Regions from separate parts of the Pantoea sp. Ae19-2 genome, predicted to be linked through region 2. Evidence: predicted binding sites of a transcription regulator. Region 2 holds the regulator's gene; each other region holds the start of a gene.

Region 1 (5,035 bases), 1.4 Mb from region 2:
CGTATGAATGACGTGATCGATAACTGCCGCATCGACGGCGAGATTCTTCTGGAGCAGCAGTCGATCATGCGGCCTGCCCAGGATGTCTCTGCGCTGCGTCGCCGGGTCGGTATGGTTTTCCAGCGGCCCAATCCTTTTCCGAAGTCGGTCTACGAAAACGTGGTGTACGGATTGCGCTTGCAGGGCGTGCGCGACAAGCGGGTACTGAATGAGGCCTGTGAACGCGCACTCCGTGCGGCGGCGTTATGGGGAGAAGTGAAAGATCAGCTGGCACAGAATGCCCTGACGCTCTCCACGGGGCAGCAGCAGAGGCTGGTTATCGCCCGCGCCATTGCGATTGAGCCGGACGTGCTGTTACTGGATGAGCCGACGTCGGCGCTGGACCCGATTTCAACGCTGGTGATCGAAGAACTGATGAGCACCTTGAAACAGCACTTCACGCTGGTGCTGGTCACCCATAATATGCAGCAGGCCTCACGTGTGTCGGATTACACGGCCTTTATGCATCAGGGATCGCTGGTGGAGTTCGACACAACAGACAAGATTTTCACGACGCCGAAGGTGCGCCGGACGGAAGATTACATCACCGGACGCTATGGCTGAAAAGGGCAGGGAGCCTGGCTCCCTGCCTGTTACTCGTGGGCGTAGCCCTGAAGCGGTAACGGCTTACCATCCAGCCAGGCCTTTCCCTCACGCATGGCCAGGCGGCCTTCAACAAACCAGTTAATCACCAGCGGATAGATGGCATGTTCCTGATGTTGCACGCGCTCGGTAATGTCCGCTTCGCTGTCTTCGGCAAAAACGGGCACCTTGGCCTGCAGAATCACCGGACCACCGTCCAGTTCATCCGTTACGAAATGCACTGACGTGCCATGCTCCGCATCGCCATTTTCCAGGGCCTGGCGGTGAGTATGCAGTCCGGGATATTTGGGCAGGAGCGACGGGTGAATATTCAGCAGTCGGTCGCGATAATGCGCCACAAAACCCGGGCTTAAAATGCGCATATATCCTGCCAGCACCACAACATCCGGCGCACAGGCGTCGATCTCACGCATAAGCTGGCGATCAAAACTTTCACGGTCGCTAAAGTCACGGGCGTCCAGGGCAATAGCCGGAATGCCTGCCCGCTCTGCGCGGACTAAGCCATAGGCGGAGGCTTTATTACTGAACACGGCAGCGACGCTGCCGTGAATACGCCCGTTTGCACAGGCGTCAAGGATGGACTGAAGATTACTTCCGTTGCCGGAGATCAGCACAACCAGCTTTTTCATGACGTGATGACCACACGCTCTTCCGCTTCTGATGCCTTAATCACGCCGATTTTCCAGGCATTTTCACCGGCGGCGCGCATTAGTTCAACGGCTTTATCCGCGTCGGCAGGGCTCAGGGCAATCAGCATACCCACGCCACAGTTGAACGTACGGTACATTTCGTGACGGCTGACGTTACCGGCCTGCTGCATCCAGCTAAACACAGCCGGCCATTCCCAGCTTTTTTCGTCAATCACGGCCTGGGTGTTATCGGGCAGCACGCGTGGAATGTTTTCCCAGAAGCCGCCGCCGGTGAGATGCGCGATAGCGTGCACATCGACCTGTTCGATCAGGCTCAGAATGTTTTTGACATAAATGCGGGTAGGTTCCAACAAATGATCGGCCAGCGGTTTGCCTTCGAGCTGCTCAACCTGCGGATCGGTCCCGCTGACTTCCAGAATTTTGCGCACCAGAGAATAACCATTGGAGTGCGGGCCGCTGGAGCCTAATGCGATCAGGACATCGCCGTCCTGCACTTTGCTGCCGTCAATGATTTCTGATTTCTCAACGACGCCAACGCAGAAGCCGGCCACGTCGTAGTCTTCGCCATGATACATGCCCGGCATTTCGGCCGTTTCGCCGCCCACCAGTGCACAGCCTGACTGCAGGCAACCCTCGGCGATACCGGTGATGACCGCCGACGCGGTATCCACATCCAGTTTGCCGGTGGCGTAGTAATCCAGGAAGAAGAGCGGTTCAGCGCCTTGTACCACCAGATCGTTGACACACATCGCGACCAGATCAATGCCGATGGCATCGTGGCGCTTAAGATCCATCGCCAGACGCAGTTTAGTACCTACGCCGTCGGTGCCGGAGACCAGCACGGGTTCACGGTATTTTTGCGGCAGCGCACAAAGCGCACCGAAGCCGCCTAGTCCACCCATGACTTCCGGGCGACGCGTCTTTTTCACTACGCCTTTAATACGGTCAACCAGAGCGTTACCAGCATCAATATCAACACCGGCGTCTTTGTAACTGAGAGAGGTCTTGTCGGTCACTGCGAGGTCCCCACGCGAGTTGCGGTTGGTGGTTTAATATAAAGCGCGGCAATTCTACCAGCGCAGGCAAACGTTTGCGAGTCTCAGATTGCGTCCCCGGCGATTTTCATCAATCCTTACTTTGCCATGACAAAATGCCTCTGATTGCGCAAGCACATGTGGCACTGCGGCGAAAAGGCGGTATAATCCCGCGATTTTTTTTTAGCTCAACTCACTCCGGGAGAACAACAATGAAGATCGTGGAAGTCAAACACCCGCTGGTCAAACATAAACTGGGACTGATGCGTGAGCATGATATCAGTACAAAGCGTTTCCGCGAGCTGGCCTCTGAAGTCGGCAGTCTGCTGACGTATGAAGCGACCGCCGATCTGGAAACCGAAAAGGTCACCATTGAGGGCTGGAATGGCCCGGTTCAGGTTGATCAAATCAAAGGTAAAAAAATCACCGTCGTGCCTATTCTGCGTGCCGGTCTGGGCATGATGGAAGGCGTACTGGAGCACGTACCCAGCGCGCGCATCAGCGTTGTTGGCGTCTACCGTGATGAAGAAACGCTGGAGCCGGTGCCTTACTTCCAGAAACTGGTTTCGAATATCGAAGAGCGCCTGGCACTGGTGGTTGACCCCATGCTGGCCACGGGCGGCTCAATGATTGCCACGATAGATCTGTTAAAGAAAGCGGGCTGCAGCAGTATTAAAGTGCTGGTGCTGGTTGCGGCACCTGAAGGGATTGCCGCGCTGGAAAAAGCGCATCCGGATGTGGAGCTTTACACCGCTTCTGTGGATCAGGGGCTTAACGACAAGGGTTATATCATCCCAGGCCTGGGTGATGCCGGTGATAAAATCTTCGGCACCAAGTAATGATGAAAATCCGCGGCGCCATGCATCACGCTGTTTTCAGCCTGCAGCAGCAGGCCGAGCCGCTTTTTTCTGTTGTAACACATAAAGAAATGAACCAGCCGACCAGAGAGTCGGCTTTTTTTTGCCTGAAAACAGACCACTCACTCAAGGGGACTTTTAATGACTCGTCGCGCTATCGGCGTTAGCGAACGGCCGCCATTACTGCAAACGATTCCGCTCAGCCTGCAGCATCTGTTCGCCATGTTTGGCGCCACCGTGTTAGTGCCAATTCTGTTCCACATCAATCCGGCGACGGTATTGCTGTTTAACGGTATCGGTACGCTGCTGTACCTGTTTATTTGTAAGGGAAAAATCCCCGCCTATCTGGGTTCCAGCTTTGCCTTTATTTCACCCGTGTTGCTCCTGCTGCCGCTGGGTTATGAAGTAGCGCTGGGCGGTTTTATTCTGTGTGGCGTGTTGTTCTGCCTTGTCGCGCTGATCGTTAAAAAAGCCGGAACAGGCTGGCTGGACGTGATGTTTCCGCCAGCAGCAATGGGGGCCATCGTTGCCGTCATTGGTCTGGAACTGGCTGGCGTGGCCGCGAATATGGCGGGGCTGCTTCCAGCCGAAGGCCAGTCGCCAAACGGCACAACCGTGTTGATTTCGCTGGTGACCCTGGCGGTTACCGTTTTTGGATCGGTTTTGTTTCGTGGATTTATGGCGATCATTCCTATCCTGATCGGTGTGCTGGCCGGTTACGCGCTTTCCGCCTTCATGGGCATCGTGGACTGGAGCGGCGTTGAACAGGCGCACTGGTTTGCCTTACCGACGTTTTATACGCCGCGCTTTGAATGGATTGCCATGTTGACCATTCTGCCCGCCGCTCTGGTGGTCATTGCCGAGCATGTGGGCCATCTGGTCGTGACGGCGAATATCGTTAAAAGAGATCTGGTGCGAGATCCCGGACTGCATCGTTCCATGTTCGCCAATGGCTTATCGACGGTCATTTCCGGGTTCTTTGGATCAACCCCGAACACGACATACGGCGAAAACATTGGCGTCATGGCGATTACCCGCGTTTACAGTACCTGGGTGATTGGCGGCGCGGCCATTTTCGCGATTTTACTCTCCTGCGTCGGCAAACTGGCGGCCGCTATTCAGGCGATTCCGGTGCCGGTGATGGGTGGCGTATCCCTGCTGCTGTATGGTGTTATCGGCGCGTCAGGTATCCGTGTCCTGATTGAGTCCAAAGTGGATTACAACAAAGCGCAAAACCTGATTCTGACCTCCGTTATCCTGATTATTGGCGTCAGCGGGGCGAAAGTGCATATCGGGGCTGCCGAGCTGAAAGGCATGGCGCTGGCCACGCTGGTCGGCGTTGCGCTGGCCTTAATTTTTCGCGTCATTTCCCTCCTGCGTCCTGAAGAAGTGATTCTGGATGCGGAAGACAACCGCGAGTCGTAATCCCACCGTCAGCGGTCAAAAGTCGGGCAGGGATGCCCGATTCATCTCTGGCCGAAAACTATGATAGACTTGCCCCGATTTTTGCTTGTTCTCTTGCTGAGGTGCTTCTGAACACGCCGGCACAATTGTCATTGCCACTCTATTTACCTGACGACGAAACCTTCGCCAGCTTCTGGCCGGGTGAAAACCCCTCGCTTATTGCCGCGATTAAGGGTGCGCTTAGCCAGCAACATGGCAGCTATCTTTATTTCTGGTCTCGTGAAGGGGGCGGTCGCAGCCATCTGCTGCATGCCGCCTGCGCTGAAATGTCTGCACGCGGCGAAGCCGTGGGCTATGTGCCGCTCGATAAACGCACCTGGTTTGTCCCGGACGTGCTGGAAGGCATGGAGCAACTGCCGCTGGTTTGCATCGATAATATTCAGTGCAT
Region 2 (5,035 bases):
ACAGGCAGACAGCGCCTGAACCGCCTGGGCAGAGAAACCGCAGCTTGGCAGTTTCGGCGAACCTTTCATGTACAGCAGGATCGGGTTTTCTGCGATCTGGCGCTGAATTTTTTCTACAGTACTCATTATTGCCTTCCTTAATTCGTCACTTCGTGTTTCTTTATTGTAGCGACTTCCCTTCAGGACTGAAAATGAGATTTTCTTCCCGTTAGGGCAAACCGCCATGTTTGTTAAGTCCGCTTGCGCGCTATCCACCCGCTCATCGGGACCCGAAAGGTGAATGTATTAATAATTTGCAATAATTTTGCTGAGTTAAGCTGCTGAAATTGCTTATTTATGCCTGCTTTTTACCCAAGTTATTAATTAATAAAAAAAGGACTTACTGTTTTAAAAAAAACTGGACTAGAATGTCTTCGGCGCTGATCGTTGATCAGATTTTTCTTAACCTTGTCAGATATCTGTTGAACCTGACAGCTTAACCAGTAAACGGACTATGCGTTCAATTATTACGCTTCTTATTCTGGCTTTTGCGCAACTGTTCTTTAACGTCGCCTCTGCATCACCGCAGGCGCCGGTTAAGGCCAGCTTGCATAAGGTAGAGAAAAAAAGTGCGCGCGAAGATGAGCGGCGCAAGCGACGCACGGTTAAAGCGTCGGCGAAAAAAAGCCGTTCCTCCGCAGAGCAGAAATCCAGCAAAACGCTTAAAACCAGTAAAAATCCCTCTCACGCGGTTGCCTCTCACAAAACCCTGACCAAAGCGACTGATTCACACAAGAAGCTCACAAAAAAAGTGGCGGCCAATGCCACCAGCAAGAAACGCTATGGTCATCAACGCGCGGTGAAGGTGGCGAAAGCGAACAGCAAGGATACCGGCACCATCAAAATGAGCAACGCACACCGTCAGCGCTATCAAAAAGCACGTGAAACGGCGATGGCAAAACTGATGGGACAGCTGGGCAAGCGCTACCAGTGGGGCGGAAAATCGCCGCATACCGGTTTCGACTGCAGCGGCCTGGTGTGGTACGCCTACAAAGATGTGGTGAAATTTAAAATTCCGCGTACTGCAAATGAAATGTATCACCTGCGGGATGCCGCGCCGGTGAATCGGGAAGCGCTGGAGAAAGGCGATCTGGTGTTTTTCCGCATCAACGGACGTGGCACGGCCGACCACGTGGGTGTTTACCTGGGTAACGGTAAATTTATTCAGTCACCGCGTACCGGAAAGGACATTCAAATCAGTGCGTTAAGCGAAGATTACTGGCAGCGCCACTATATTGGTGCGCGTCGCGTCATGACGCCAAAAACCGTTCGCTAAACGTCACTCCTCCGTCATACCGACGGAACGCAGCCGGGACAGGGAAACCTTCCCGGCTTTTTTATTAGTTCAGAATGGCGGTAAAGCTGAACGCAATAATCATCAACAGTGCAGCCGCCGTGGTCATCAATGACAGTTTCAGATCGGTACTCATCACAACTCCTTAGGCACAATTTTAGTAGGGGTTAAGCATTTTCCCACACGCGTGGGTAAAAATCTCGTTTTATCCGTGCAGCCTTGTTAGAATCCCCTCTTTGTTGCGCAACAGCGCGCAACATCGGTTGCGTCAGCACCCTTTTCAACCGTTATTTCCTGCCCCGATGCCCCATAACCGGTCAGAAAAACGATTTTTTTGCAGAAATAACCGTCCGCTGACGCAAACGTTTAACAACATGCTTATCAACAGGTTAGATAAGCCCGGGAGTTCGATTTTCATGGCAACAATTAAAGATGTGGCGAAACGTGCAGGCGTCTCTACCACAACCGTTTCTCACGTCATCAATAAGACGCGCTTTGTCGCAGAAGATACCCGCGAAGCGGTCTGGGAAGCGATTCGGGAATTACATTATTCACCCAGCGCCGTAGCACGCAGCCTGAAGGTGAATCACACCAAAACGCTGGGCCTTTTGGCCACCTCCAGCGAGGCGCCCTATTTCGCTGAAATTATTGAAGCCGTGGAGAATCACTGCTTTGATAAAGGCTACACCCTGATTTTAGGCAACGCGCATAACGACCTGCAAAAACAGCGTGCCTACCTCTCGATGATGGCGCAGAAGCGCGTCGATGGGCTGCTGGTCATGTGTTCTGAGTACCCGGATGATTTGCTGCAAATGCTGGAAGCCAACCGCAATATTCCCATGGTGGTCATGGACTGGGGCGAATCCCGTGCCGATTTTACTGACACGGTGCTGGATAATGCGTTTCAGGGCGGTTATCTGGCCGGCCGCTACCTCATCGAACGCGGGCATCGCGATATCGGCGCCATTCCAGGGCAAATGGAACGTAACACCGGTGGTGGCCGTCATGCCGGTTTCCTCAAGGCGCTGGAAGAAGCCGGTATTCAGCCGCGTTCAGAGTGGATTGTGCAGGGCGATTTCGAGCCTGAATCCGGGTATCAGGCTATGCAGCAAATTCTGTCGCAGAAGCAGCGCCCAAGCGCGGTGTTCTGCGGTGGCGATATTATGGCCATGGGCGCTATCTGTGCCGCCGATGAAATGGGCCTGCGCGTCCCGCAGGATATTTCGGTGATTGGCTACGATAATGTGCGCAACGCACGCTATTTCACGCCTGCACTCACTACCGTGCACCAGCCAAAAGCGCAACTGGGGGAGAAGGCTCTGGAGATGCTGCTGGACCGCATTACCAGCAAGCGTGAAGAGTCGCAAACCATCGAAGTGCATCCGACACTGATTGAGCGACGCTCTGTAGGCTACGGTCCCTATCGCGACTACCGTCGCTAATCCTCGCTCAACCACTCCTGATTGAGCGTTTGCGCATCACCCAGGTAATTGAGCAACCAGCCCAATGCCGGTGATGCGCGATCTTCCGCCCAACTGACGCAGCAGGGACTTTCTGGAAAAGGCTGGGGCAAGTTAAGTTCGGTCACTTCGCCGCTGTCCAGTAGCGGGCGGGCTAAGTGCCCCGGCACCATTGCGACGCACAGCCCGGACCGGACGCAGTCCAGCCCGGTCTGCCATTCAGGCACCACCAGTCGGCGTTGATTATCCAGAGCCCAGGTCATACGGCGCGGTAACGCACGCGAGGTGTCTTCCAGCACCAGCGAAGGCCAGTTGCGCAACGCCTCATCATCCAGCCGGGCGACCTGGGTTAACGGATGTTCCCGCGCGACGATGCAGCGCCAGTTCAGGGTTCCCATATCGCGGAAAGCAAACCGCCCGCCCACCGGAATCGCCTGAGTCGCGCCTATTGCGACCTCGACTCTTCCGTCAGCCAGCGCATCCCATACGCCGTTAAACACTTCATAACTGATGTGGAGCTCCATATCCGGAAAGTGGCGGTAGAAATCCCTGACGAACTGACGGGTTCGGTGCGGTTTCACAATGCAGTCCACCGCAATCGCGATTTGCCCTCGCCAGCCGTTGGCCAGTTGCTGGCACTGACGGCGCGTGGCATCCATTTTTTTGATGACGCTGCGGCCTTCTCGCACAAAATGTTCGCCCGCAGGTGTCAAAACAACCTCCCGGTGCTGCCGTTCAAACAGCGGTACCGCCAGCCAGGTTTCAAGCTGGCGAACGGTATAGCTGATGGCAGAAGGCACACGGTGCAACTCCTGGGCCGCAGCACTGAAACTGCCGCCACGCGCGACCGCATCAACCACTTCAAGCGCATATTCAGACCACATATCCTGCCTTTAAATTTTTTAACAGCAACAGGCAAATTTTACCGTTTCACAGTATGAAGTACAGCTTTTACACTGCCCCGCGTTTATCCTGCAAAAAATGAGAATCAGATGTCAGCTTCTAAAGGATTCATTCCCTATCTTGCCGTGCTCAGTATGCTGGGCTTTCTGGCCACCGATATGTACCTGCCCGCCTTCGGGGCCATGCAGCAAAGTTTTAACACCTCCGCCGGGATGATCAGCGCCAGTATGAGCCTGTTCCTGGCGGGTTTTGCCTGTGGTCAGCTGGTATGGGGACCGCTGTCAGATCGTATTGGCCGCAAACCGGTATTGCTGGCAGGACTGAGCCTGTTTGCGCTGGGTTGTGCGGGGATGCTGTGGGTGGACGACGTCGTACTGATGCTGGTGCTGCGCTTCATTCAGGCCATCGGCGTGTGCGCGGCTGCCGTGAGCTGGCAGGCCCTGGTGGTCGATCGCTATCCTCAGTCGCGCGCGAATAAAGTCTTTGCCACTATTATGCCGCTGGTCGCGCTGTCTCCTGCGCTGGCCCCGCTGCTGGGAGCCTGGCTGATTAGCCATTTTCACTGGCGCTCAATTTTTGTCGTTCTGACCGCGATTGCCGCAGCCCTGATCTTGATTACGCTGCGCCTGCCATCGGTACAAACAGCCCGCCGCCCGGCCCCGTCACAGCCCGGTTTTATGACGCTGCTGCGTTCACGCGTCTACAGCGGTAACGTCCTGATGTATTCTGCCTGCTCGGCCAGCTTTTTTGCCTGGTTGACCGGATCACCGTTTATTCTGGCAGCGATTGGCCTGTCGCCTGCTGATATCGGCTTAAGCTATATTCCGCAGACCATTGCTTTCTTAGTCGGCGGTTTTGGCTGCCGTGCGCTCCTTAACCGTTTCAAAGGGGCGCAGTTGCTGCCATGGCTGCTCATCGTCTATAGCCTTAGCGTACTGGCCCTGTTTGCCGTCGCCCTGTCAGGCTCGGTTTCACTCACCGCTTTGCTGGTGCCGTTTTGCGGCATGGCGCTGGCGAACGGGGCGATTTATCCCATCGTCGTATCCAGTGCACTTCTGCCCTTCCCCCATGCGACCGGCAGAGCCGCCGCCCTGCAGAACACGCTGCAGCTGGGCCTGTGCTTTGTCGCCAGCCTGGCCGTCTCGGCGGGCCTGACCCAGGCGCTGTTCACCACAACGCTCATCATGGCGGTGACGATTGTACTGGCGCTGGCAGGCTATCAGATGCAGCGCCGCACCGGCGCACAAACTGATATTGCCTCAACGGCACATCCCTGCCAGGATAATAACTGAGGCAACGACTTTTGTCGTCTGAGTGATCAACACGTGACGGGCCCGCC
Region 3 (5,035 bases), 1.7 Mb from region 2:
TGACTTACCGTAGAGCCAGCAGACCGCAACACCGGCAATTAAGCCGCCGACCGCCACTTTCAGGAATTCGACGCTGGCACCGCCCCAACTAAACACCATGGTGCCCATCGCCACCGCGACGGCAAATTTCAGTGAAACCAGGCCAGAGGCATCGTTCATCAAGGCTTCGCCCTGAAGTATTCCCATAATTTTCTTAGGAATGCGGCCTTCGCCGACAATGCCTGAAAGCGCCACGGCATCGGTAGGTGATAACACTGCCGCCAGGGCGAAAGCAGGGATAAGAGGAATACCGGGAACCGTCCAGTAAATCAGATAGCCAATTCCGACGACGGTAATCAGCACCAGCACCAGCGCCAGGCCAAGAATTTCCCGCCCGTAATGCAGAAACTCGCTAACCGGCGTTTTCCAGCCGTCAGCAAATAACAGCGGCGGAATAAATAAGACGAGGAACAGTTCCGGATCAAAATCCACATGCAGGCCGAAGTTAGGCCAGGCCAGTAGCGCACCGACGGCGATCTGCACCAGCGGTAGCGGGATTTGAAAAGGCAAGATACGTGCGGCGACCCCGGAGAGCGACACCACCAGTGTCATAATTAAAATAGTAAAAAAGATTTCCATGCTTTCCTTAGGCGGTTGTTATCTTCGAATCAACTATAAGTTAAAAGTGTAAAACAAACTGGCCAGGGCAGGAAAAGCAAGCCGTGCTTAAAAGACCAAAAAGCGGATAATTCCGGACGCTCCGCTGAACGTCCGGTTTGACAGTCAGATCGCCCAGCCTCCGGCATAAAAGGCGACTAACGCGGCGGCAATCACGACAGTGCCCACGTTGAGCTTACGCCACTCGCCCGCAAACAGACGGCCCACCACCAGAGTGGCGAACCCCATCATAATGCCGGTAACGATGTTACAGGTCAGCACGATAATCACCGCCGTGAGCAGGCCGGACATGGCATCAACGAAGTCACCGAAATCGATCTTGGCCACGTTGCTCAGCATCAACAGGCCGACATACATCAACGCTGGCGCGGTGGCGTAAGCCGGCACCAGGTATGCGATCGGCGACATGAACAGAATGACCAGGAACAGGAGACCCACAACGATCGCCGTCAGGCCGGTTTTACCGCCCGCCGCCGTACCGGCGGCAGACTCAATGTAGACTGCCGCGGGCGAAGCACCGACAAGGCCAGCAAACAGGCTACTGACGGAATCCGTGGTCAGCGCCCGACCACCGTTGATGATCTGCCCGTCTTTATCCAGCAGATTGGCCTGGCCCGCAACCGCGCGGATCGTGCCGGTGGCATCAAAGACCGCCGTCATCACTAGCGCCAGCACGCTGGGCAGCACCGCAGGCTGCAAGGCGCCCATGATGTCCAGGCTAAAGAGCTGTGACTCACCCTGCGCATCACGCAGGCTGGGCAGGGCAAACAGTCCCTGCCAGCGCACGGCCGGGTCGAACACCAGCCCCAGAGCAGAAATCGCGATAACGGTCAGTAAAATACCGCCAGGCACGCGGCGTTTTTCCAGGCCAAAAATGGCGGCCAGCCCCAGCAATGACATCATGACGGGGAACGACGTAAACTGGCCCAGGGCAACGGGTAACCCTGAGGCCGGATTTCTGACGACCAGTCCCACGTTGTCTGCCGCAATCAGCAGCAAAAACAGACCAATGCCGACGCCCGTTCCGTGCGCAACCCCCATTGGCAGATTGCGTAAGATCCAGGCGCGAATTCCGGTGGTGGAAATCAGGGTAAAGAGCAGGCCCATCAGGAACACGGCACCCAGCGCCACGGGTACGCTAATGTGCTGACCCAGCACAAGGCTGAAAGCGGTAAACGCCGTCAGTGAGATAGCACAGCCAATTGCCATGGGTAAATTCGCCCACAGCCCCATGATGATCGATCCCACGCTCGCCACCAGACAGGTCGCAACGAACACCGCCGTGGGTGAAAATCCCGCCTTACTGAGCATGCCGGGCACCACGATCACTGAATAAACCATGGCGAGGAACGTAGTCAGCCCGGCGACAATTTCCTGTCGCACGCTGCTGCCACGGGCCGAGATGGCGAACCAGGCATCCAGCTTTCCACCGGACGGGCGTGATTCAATTGACATAGTTGAGCCTCAAAAATTGTTGTAGTGGGATCGTGCGGTAACGGCCCTGACGTCCCTGGAAACCTGTCATCGCCAGCGGGCAGCCGGCAAAAGGCAAACGTTTACTTCGCCGCACAGAACGGGACGTCACGCTGCCCCGTTTAAAGGGGGCAGATTATCCGGCGTTTAACCGCCGTTTTTCAACCGCTGAGTGAGGATTGGTGACTATAAAGATCAGGTTGATAACATCAGGAATGCTCTTGATACCATCATTTAACATTCTGTCCGTCAGGATAAGGCGTCAAAAACGAGAAGGCAGGCAAGAATGACGCCGGGCGGCGTCATCGGGCAACGTGCATCAGCCAGAAAGATTAATCTCACCGCCTTGTTGAATAGCGCGCTGCCAGGCCGCGCGCTGTTGCACGGTCGTTAACCATTTTTGCGTAGCGGGGGCATCTTTCAGTCCGGCGCGCTGGCTCAGCGCCAGAATAGGGAAACTCATCTGCACATCCGCAATGCTGAAGCGCTGACCCGCGAACCACGGCTGTGTTGAAAGGTGAGCTTCAATGACCTGCTTGTGCAATTTGAGTTGTTTATCCAGCCAGGCTTTCTGAACGCCTTTGCCCAGCGCCGCGCCCACGGGGCGAAGCAACCAGGGCACCGGCGCGCTGCCAAGGCGGCCAAAAACCAGCTTCATCACCAGCAGCGGCATCAGTGAACCTTCCGCATAGTGCAGCCAGTAACGCGCCTGTAGCTGCGCCTCTTCATCAGTGAGCTGCAGCCGTTTTTCGCTGTCGTATCTTTCTTCCAGATACTCAAGGATGGCACCGGACTCGGCCACCACGCGCTTGCCATCGGTGATCACGGGCGACTTCCCTAACGGATGCACTTTTTTTAAAGCGTCCGGCGCCAGCATCGTGGGTTCGCGCTGGTAGCGCTTGACCTGGTAAGGCACTTCCAGCTCTTCCAGCATCCACAGCACCCGGTGAGAGCGCGATTGTTCAAGATGGTGAACGGTGATCATCATGGTTCCCTGTGAGTGAATATGCTGCAAGTATAGACGTCACCTTGTCTTATGCAGGGAACCATCCTGCTCAGGATCGAGCAGTACCGCGCCAGAGCCCTGCTGGCCCAGCAGGTCGCCAGGGTTGCGCAGTGGGCAGTCACGCATTGATAAACACCCACAGCCAATGCAGCCATCCAGATCGTTACGCAGGCGCGTCAGCGTTTCGATGCGCTTATCCAGTTCGTCGCGCCAGTGCTGCGTCAGATTGCCCCATTCCTGAGCAGACATCCGCTTATCTGCCGGCATGTTCTCAAGGCTGTCACTGACGCTGGCGAGCGGAATACCAATGCGCTGTGCAATTTTAATAATGGCCACCCGTCGCAGCACATCACGGCTGTAACGCCGCTGGTTTCCGCTATTACGGGTGCTGAAAATCAGCCCTTTGCTTTCATAAAAGTGCAGTGCAGAAACGGCGACGCCGCTTCGGCGCGCCACTTCGCCCGGTGTCAGAACGGGTTTTGGGTAATTGCGATCTTTTTTCATTTGGCACTTTACCTCAAGTTAACTTGAGGAATTATACTCTTTTCCCATCAGAACGACACCTTCCCTTATGATGTCATGCGCCAGCGAGCGGACCCGGTTTTATCGCCGAAAGCCTGTTAATTCCGCATGAACGCTAAGGGGAAATTCACCAGAAGGATGAGGCCATGATACAAGAAGAGATCATTCATTCACTGACGCACTGGATTGACCAAAACCTGGATAAGAGCCTGTCAATTGACGAAGTCGCCGCCAAATCAGGCTATTCGAAATGGCATCTGCAACGTATGTTCCGTAGCGTGACGAAACAGACGTTGGGTGGCTATATTCGCGAACGCCGCCTGACGCTGGCCGCTGAAGCGCTGCGACAAACGCAGCGGCCGGTGTTTGATATTGCGATGCAATATGGCTATGACTCGCAACAGACATTCTCACGCGTTTTTCGTCGCCAGTTTTCACAAACGCCCACGGCTTATCGCCACGCGATGCGCCGCCAGGCCATCCAGCGTCCGCGTTTGATGCGCTTTGACTGCAGCGACACGATGACCAGCTTTACCCAGCGGACAACGGGAGAATGCTGTCCGGTTAGCTGACGCGCTCCGTGCGCCTGCCCAGGCGCACGCCGCATTTAGTGCCCCAACCTTGTCGTAAGCGCCCTCTTTTTCTGCTGCCAGATCAGACAAATTTTGTACAAAAATCAGAAATCGGATGATATAGTGTGACCCACATCACATTATGACACTTGTTGCCGACGAAAGAGCCCGACCTGACAGACTTTTCCGCCGACGTGATGTTCGCAGACAGTCAGGCGTAATCTCCGATTTTGAGGTCAAAATTGATGGCGACTTTAACCACCAGTTTTCTTGTTATGCGCTGGGAATTGCTTAGCGCGATAATGATGTTCTTTGCCAGCACGCTAAAAACCCGTCTCCGCCAGGACAGTCATCACGTCATGGCGTTTCTCTGTGGCAGCGTAGGCGTTGGGATGTCGTGCTGGTTCGTGACCGGCTTGATGGGCATCACGTTGAGTATGGAAAACGTGCACCATTTCTTTAGCGTCTCTAAAGATGTCTTTATCGACGTGATGAGTCGAGCGCCCGCTAACTGGCAAATGCCCTGATAAACCCATAAAAAACCCCGCAAAGCGGGGTTTTTTATATTGCTGTGTAGCGTCAAATTTTCTTCAACATAACAGGAATGGCAACGTCCTGTATTTCTACGTCCGGCCTCTGCGTTCCGCGACGATCCTGAATCCACATTTCACCCATCATCTTATCCAGCCCGCCATCCAGACCCGTCACCATGCCTGCGCCTGGCGTGAACGTCAGCTCGCCAAAATAAATTTGTTCATCATGGATATACCAGTCAACACGGACATAGTCGAAGTCGCTGGCCAGC
Region 4 (5,035 bases), 280 kb from region 2:
AAGTAACGGCGCAGCAGGTTGCACGCCACCTGCAGGCGATAGCCGGCGCTGGCGCGAAAGTCGCTGAGCGGCTCAAAGGTCTCTTCCAGCGCCTGACAGGCCGTGGCTATCGTTTGTGCGGTTAAGGCCGATCCAATCATGGCCTGCTCACAGCCTGTGGCGCGCACCGGCGTTGCCGCCATCCCGCCAAAGGCAATGTGTGCCGCTGTCACAATGCCGTTATCGGTTTGGATATTAAAAGCGGCAAACACGGCTGAAATGTCGTCATCCAGCCGTTTCGAGACCTTCCAGGCAACAAAATCAGGTGACACCGTCACTTTTGGAATAATGATGGTATGGATAAACTCACCGGGTTGCAGCACGGTCTGCCGGTAGCCGGTAAAAAACGCGCTGAGTGGCAAAGTGCGTTGCGTGTCGCCCTTCTGCAGCAGCAGAGAGGCGTTTAATGCCAGCAGCGTTGGCGATGCATCGCCAATCGGGGAAGCATTAGCAAGGTTACCGCCCAGTGTGCCAAGCTGGCGAATTTGCAGCGAGGCAAAACGCGTCAGCATCTCCGTTACTCCCGGAATGCGCGTCGCCATAAACGCTGCGATCTGGTCGAGCGAGGCGGCGGCACCTAAGTGATAGGATGCGTCGTCCTCATAACAGTGTTTCAGTGCATCCACCTGCCCCAGCGCAATCATCACTGGAATGCCCTGGTAGCGTTGGGTAATCAGCAGGCTCAGGTCCGTGCCGCCCGCCAGTAACGCGGCATCGGGGTGCGCGACACAGAGTGCAGCGAGCTGCGCGACGGTGGTGGGAAGGTAACAGTGACGGCCTTTGTCCTGAATTACCCGGACCTCCTGATTCTCCAGCGCGCGCAGGCGCTCAACCACGCCCTGCTCACACCGATCAAAGCTGTCCGGCTGTGCCTGCGTCACCAACTGTTCGGCCGCCGCCATAATGGAACGATAACCGGTGCAGCGACACAGGTTGCCGGCCAGCGCATGCTCTGCCTGCTGCCGGTCCCAGTCGCTGTGATTTTTTTGCAAACTGAACAATGACATCACAAAGCCCGGCGTGCAGAAGCCACACTGCGAGCCATGACAGTCCACCATCGCCTGCTGAGCCGGATGCAGGGTTTTCCCCTCACGTAAATCTTCGACGGTGATGAGCTGCCTGCCCTGTAATCCACTGACCAGCATCAGGCAGCTGTTAACGGTCTGATAGTGCAACCTGCCGTCCACCACGCTCCCCAGCGTGACGCTACAGGCACCGCAGTCGCCGGACGCACAGCCCTCCTTGGTGCCACAGCGACGCTGATGCGTGCGCAGATAAGAGAGTACCGTCAGATTGGGATCGATACGTTCTTCTGTGACGAGCTGGTCGTTAAGCAGAAACTGAATCATGCGGCATTCTCCTTTGTGGTGGATTGCCAGACCGGTCGGCCGTTAACCCACGTCTCTACGATGTTTCTGTCATCACCCAGCGTCATCAAGACGAACAGTTTTTCCCAGATATCCTTGCAGTTCCCCATACGCAGCTTTTGCAGCGCCGATACGGCGGGATCCAGCACGACAAAGTCAGCTTCTTTACCTGGTGCAAAATTACCGATGTGCTGGTCAAGATCCAGCGCACGGGCCCCGCCCAGCGTGGCATGGTAAAAGGCTTCTGCAGCACTCAGCCTGTATTGCTGCAGCTGGCCGACCTTGTAAGCCTCGCCCAGCGTTTGCAGCATATTAAAGGTGGTTCCGGCGCCAACATCGGTGCCGATGCCCACTTTGATGCCCTGCTGCCAGCTGCGCTTGATATTAAACAGGCCGCTTCCCAAAAACAGGTTTGAGGTCGGGCAAAAGGCAATGGCGGAATCCGTATCGTGCAGACACTGCCATTCATGATTTTCCAGATGCAGGCAGTGTGCAAAGACGCTTCGCCGGCCGGTCAGCTGATAGTGGTGGTAAACGTCCAGATAGCCATTGCGTTCGGGAAACAGCGCGTTGACCCAGGCAACTTCCTGTGGGTTTTCGCTGAGGTGCGTGTGGAGCCAGACATCCGGGTAAGCCGTGCGCAGCGCCTGCACTTTCTTTAACAGGTCGGGTGACGAGGTGGGCGCAAAACGCGGCGTCAGGGCATAGCTCAGTCGGCCGCGGCCGTGCCAGCGCTCAATCAGATCGCGGGAATGTTGATAGCTTTCCTCCGGCGTTTCGGTGAGGTAATCAGGCGCATTGCGATCCATCATGACTTTACCGGCGATGATGCGCATCTCAAGCACTTCGGCCGCGCTAAAAAGCGCCTCTACCGACTGCGGATGCACCGTGCCAAAAACCAACGCACTGGTGGTGCCGTTAGCCAGTAGCTGATGGAGAAAAAACGCTGACATTTGCGCGGCATGCTCGGCACAGCGGTACTGCCTCTCAACCGGAAACGTATACTGATTCAGCCATTCGAGAAGCTGCTCACCATAGGCGCCGATCATTTCTGTTTGCGGGTAATGAATGTGGCAGTCGACAAAACCCGGCAGGATCAGCTTACCGCGCAGATCGATAACGCGCTCTGCTGCCTGACTGCTGCTGACATCACACCAGGGGTGCAAACCGACTACGCGGCCCTCACGCAGAATGAGCAGACCATCTTCGATATAACGCGCCTGAGACAGAATAGCCTCAGGCTCGTTCGCCACCGCGGCAAAATCAAAAAAACTGGCACGAATCGCCGTGTCCTGGCATGTAGACATATCGTTTCCTCTTACCGGGCGCCTGATGTTGTCGCCCTGTTCATCTCGTACTCTCTTTAAACACTTTGCAAGACGCATGCCAGATTGTCGCCTGATAAATTACTTTATTATCAGTAACTTATGTCAATAATCCTGTTGCGCAACAATTTCGCCGATAAAATCGCCACGCAATCGGTTGCTCATCTAACGCAATCGGTTGCCAGTAAAAATGCCCCCTGCCACGTTACTTTGCTGCCCCGTTCTCTGCACGATTTCGGGGCAGCGTGCGCTAAAAGCGCGCAAAAGCGCCTCCCCGCGGAATTCAGCGGACACAGGCTAAAATGCCGTGATAAGGTGAGGAGACATCACGAAACTGGAAGAGGGAAAAGTGAGATGATTATTTTTGTTACGGGAGCCACAGCCGGTTTTGGCCAAAGCATTACCCGCCGATTCATCGAAACAGGTCACAAGGTGATTGCCAGTGGACGTCGTGCTGAACGCCTGAAGGCGCTGAAAACGGAGCTGGGTGAGAATCTGTATACCGTACAGTTAGATGTGCGTAACCGGGCATCGATTGAAGAGGCCATCACACAGCTGCCTGCCGAGTGGCGCAATATTGATGTCCTGGTGAATAACGCCGGTCTGGCGTTGGGCATTGAACCCGCGCACCGGGCAGATGTGAACGACTGGGAAAATATGATCGACACCAATACCAAAGGGCTGGTCTATATGACGCGCGCGGTTTTGCCTGCCATGGTAGAGCGTAACGTCGGTCACATTATCAACATTGGTTCGATTGCCGGCAGCTGGCCTTATGCTGGGGGCAACGTTTATGGCGCCACCAAAGCCTTTGTCCGCCAGTTCAGCCTTAACTTACGCACCGATTTACACGGTACGGCCCTGCGTGTGACCGATATTGAGCCGGGCCTGGTCGGCGGTACGGAGTTTTCTAACGTGCGCTTTAAAGGGGACGATGGCAAGGCCGAACAGGTCTACGAGGGCGCCACGGCCCTGACGCCTGAAGACGTTACCGAAGCCGTTTACTGGGTGGCCACGCTGCCGAAGCACGTCAACATCAATACGCTTGAGATGATGCCCGTCAGCCAGACGCTGGCAGGGCTGAAAGTGCATAAACCCTGACCGATAAGCCAGCCGCAAAGGCTGGCTTTTAGGCTTTGCCCCATCCCGCTACGATAATCAGCATGCCGCTCAGCGCAATCAGCGCACCACTCCAGTCCCATGCGCTCAGCTTGACACCTTCGACCACGCGCAGCCAAAGCATGGCCGTCAGCACATAGACGCCGCCGTACGCCGCGTAAACCCGGCCGCTGGCCGTAGGATGTAAGGTCAGCAACCAGACAAATAACCCGAGACTCAACGCGGCAGGCAACAACAGCCACATGGACGCCCCCTTCTTTAGCCACAGCCACGGCAGAAAACAGCCGATGATTTCCGCCAGCGCGGTGATAAAAAACAGCAGCGTGGTTTTTAGCAGCACAATAATCTCTCTGACAGGTAAACAACATGCACACAGCTGGTGAGCAAGTAATCGGCAATGGTATACTATTCTCATTTGATGCAATAGTTTTACCCAAGAGTAAAACAGTGTTAACCGAAGGATATTACGATGAAAAAATTGGTTCCGGTTCTGATGGTGGCCCTGCTTTCTGCCACCGCGATGCGTGTCAGTGCGAACACCGAACACGTGATTATTGAAAACGGCAGCAGCGCATTGAGCAACGAAGCGGCACGTCAGAGTAAAGAGCAGTGGAATGATACGCACATGCTGCGCAACAAAGTGAACAGCCGGGTTGAGAAAGAATTCGATAAAGCCGATCGCGCATTCGACACACGCGACAAATGTGAACAGAGCGCTAATCTGAATGCCTATTGGGAACCCAATACGCTGCGCTGCTTAGACCGCCGCACGGGCCGCCCGGTATTGCCGTAAATTTCGGCTATAGTAATGACTGACGCATGACAAAAGGAAAGGGTTATGAAGATCAAGAGTGCATTACTGACAGCGACGTTTTTAGCCTTCCCCCTGCTGGCTCAGGCATCCTGCGAATCTGTAAAAGCGGATATCAGCCAGAAAATCATTCAAAACGGCGTGCCCGAATCAGGCTTTAGCCTGGATGTGGTCGCCAACGATCAGGTTGATCAGGCTGGCGGTCAGGTCGTCGGCCATTGTGATAACGACACACAGAAAATTGTTTATAAAAAGCTGGGCCGTGATGAGGGCACCTCCGTACCCGACAGCGCAGGCAGCTCGCAAGACTCCTCTACACAATAATGTTCAGGGCGACGATGATGTCGCCCTGTCTTTTCCTGTCTTTTGCTGGC

What was found. Region 2 encodes PurR, which represses purine synthesis genes. Its sites were predicted from a motif close to CANGCAAACGTTTGCNTG; they were not measured.
Region 1: purM (phosphoribosylformylglycinamidine cyclo-ligase) is a predicted target of PurR. The motif match lies at 2,372-2,389, and genes of this name have one in related genera.
Region 3: AAIE03_RS16605 (NCS2 family permease) is a predicted target of PurR. The motif match lies at 2,203-2,220, and genes of this name have one in related genera.
Region 4: guaD (guanine deaminase) is a predicted target of PurR. The motif match lies at 2,899-2,916, and genes of this name have one in related genera.

What each region holds. Positions count from the first base shown of each region.
Region 1 is NZ_JBCHWE010000001.1:591,876-596,910, forward strand. Features, by position in the region: gene pstB (phosphate ABC transporter ATP-binding protein PstB) at 1-603, shown strand, start outside; gene purN (phosphoribosylglycinamide formyltransferase) at 633-1,271, opposite strand; gene purM (phosphoribosylformylglycinamidine cyclo-ligase) at 1,268-2,308, opposite strand; gene upp (uracil phosphoribosyltransferase) at 2,539-3,165, shown strand; gene AAIE03_RS02840 (hypothetical protein) at 3,165-3,350, shown strand; gene uraA (uracil permease) at 3,325-4,608, shown strand; gene hda (DnaA inactivator Hda) at 4,641-5,035, shown strand, end outside.
Region 2 is NZ_JBCHWE010000001.1:1,946,370-1,951,404, forward strand. Features, by position in the region: gene AAIE03_RS08950 (Grx4 family monothiol glutaredoxin) at 1-129, opposite strand, end outside; gene AAIE03_RS08955 (C40 family peptidase) at 494-1,315, shown strand; gene cydH (cytochrome bd-I oxidase subunit CydH) at 1,380-1,469, opposite strand; gene purR (HTH-type transcriptional repressor PurR) at 1,750-2,775, shown strand; gene punR (DNA-binding transcriptional activator PunR) at 2,772-3,677, opposite strand; gene punC (purine nucleoside transporter PunC) at 3,786-4,988, shown strand.
Region 3 is NZ_JBCHWE010000001.1:3,610,607-3,615,641, forward strand. Features, by position in the region: gene AAIE03_RS16600 (Na+/H+ antiporter) at 1-618, opposite strand, end outside; gene AAIE03_RS16605 (NCS2 family permease) at 763-2,112, opposite strand; gene AAIE03_RS16610 (glutathione S-transferase family protein) at 2,450-3,115, opposite strand; gene soxR (redox-sensitive transcriptional activator SoxR) at 3,155-3,640, opposite strand; gene soxS (superoxide response transcriptional regulator SoxS) at 3,805-4,230, shown strand; gene AAIE03_RS16625 (YjcB family protein) at 4,476-4,757, shown strand; gene AAIE03_RS16630 (ATP-grasp fold amidoligase family protein) at 4,810-5,035, opposite strand, start outside.
Region 4 is NZ_JBCHWE010000001.1:1,666,579-1,671,613, reverse strand. Features, by position in the region: gene xdhA (xanthine dehydrogenase small subunit) at 1-1,388, opposite strand, end outside; gene guaD (guanine deaminase) at 1,385-2,713, opposite strand; gene ydfG (bifunctional NADP-dependent 3-hydroxy acid dehydrogenase/3-hydroxypropionate dehydrogenase YdfG) at 3,086-3,832, shown strand; gene AAIE03_RS07715 (YnfA family protein) at 3,861-4,187, opposite strand; gene AAIE03_RS07710 (DUF1283 family protein) at 4,320-4,643, shown strand; gene AAIE03_RS07705 (DUF1161 domain-containing protein) at 4,689-4,985, shown strand.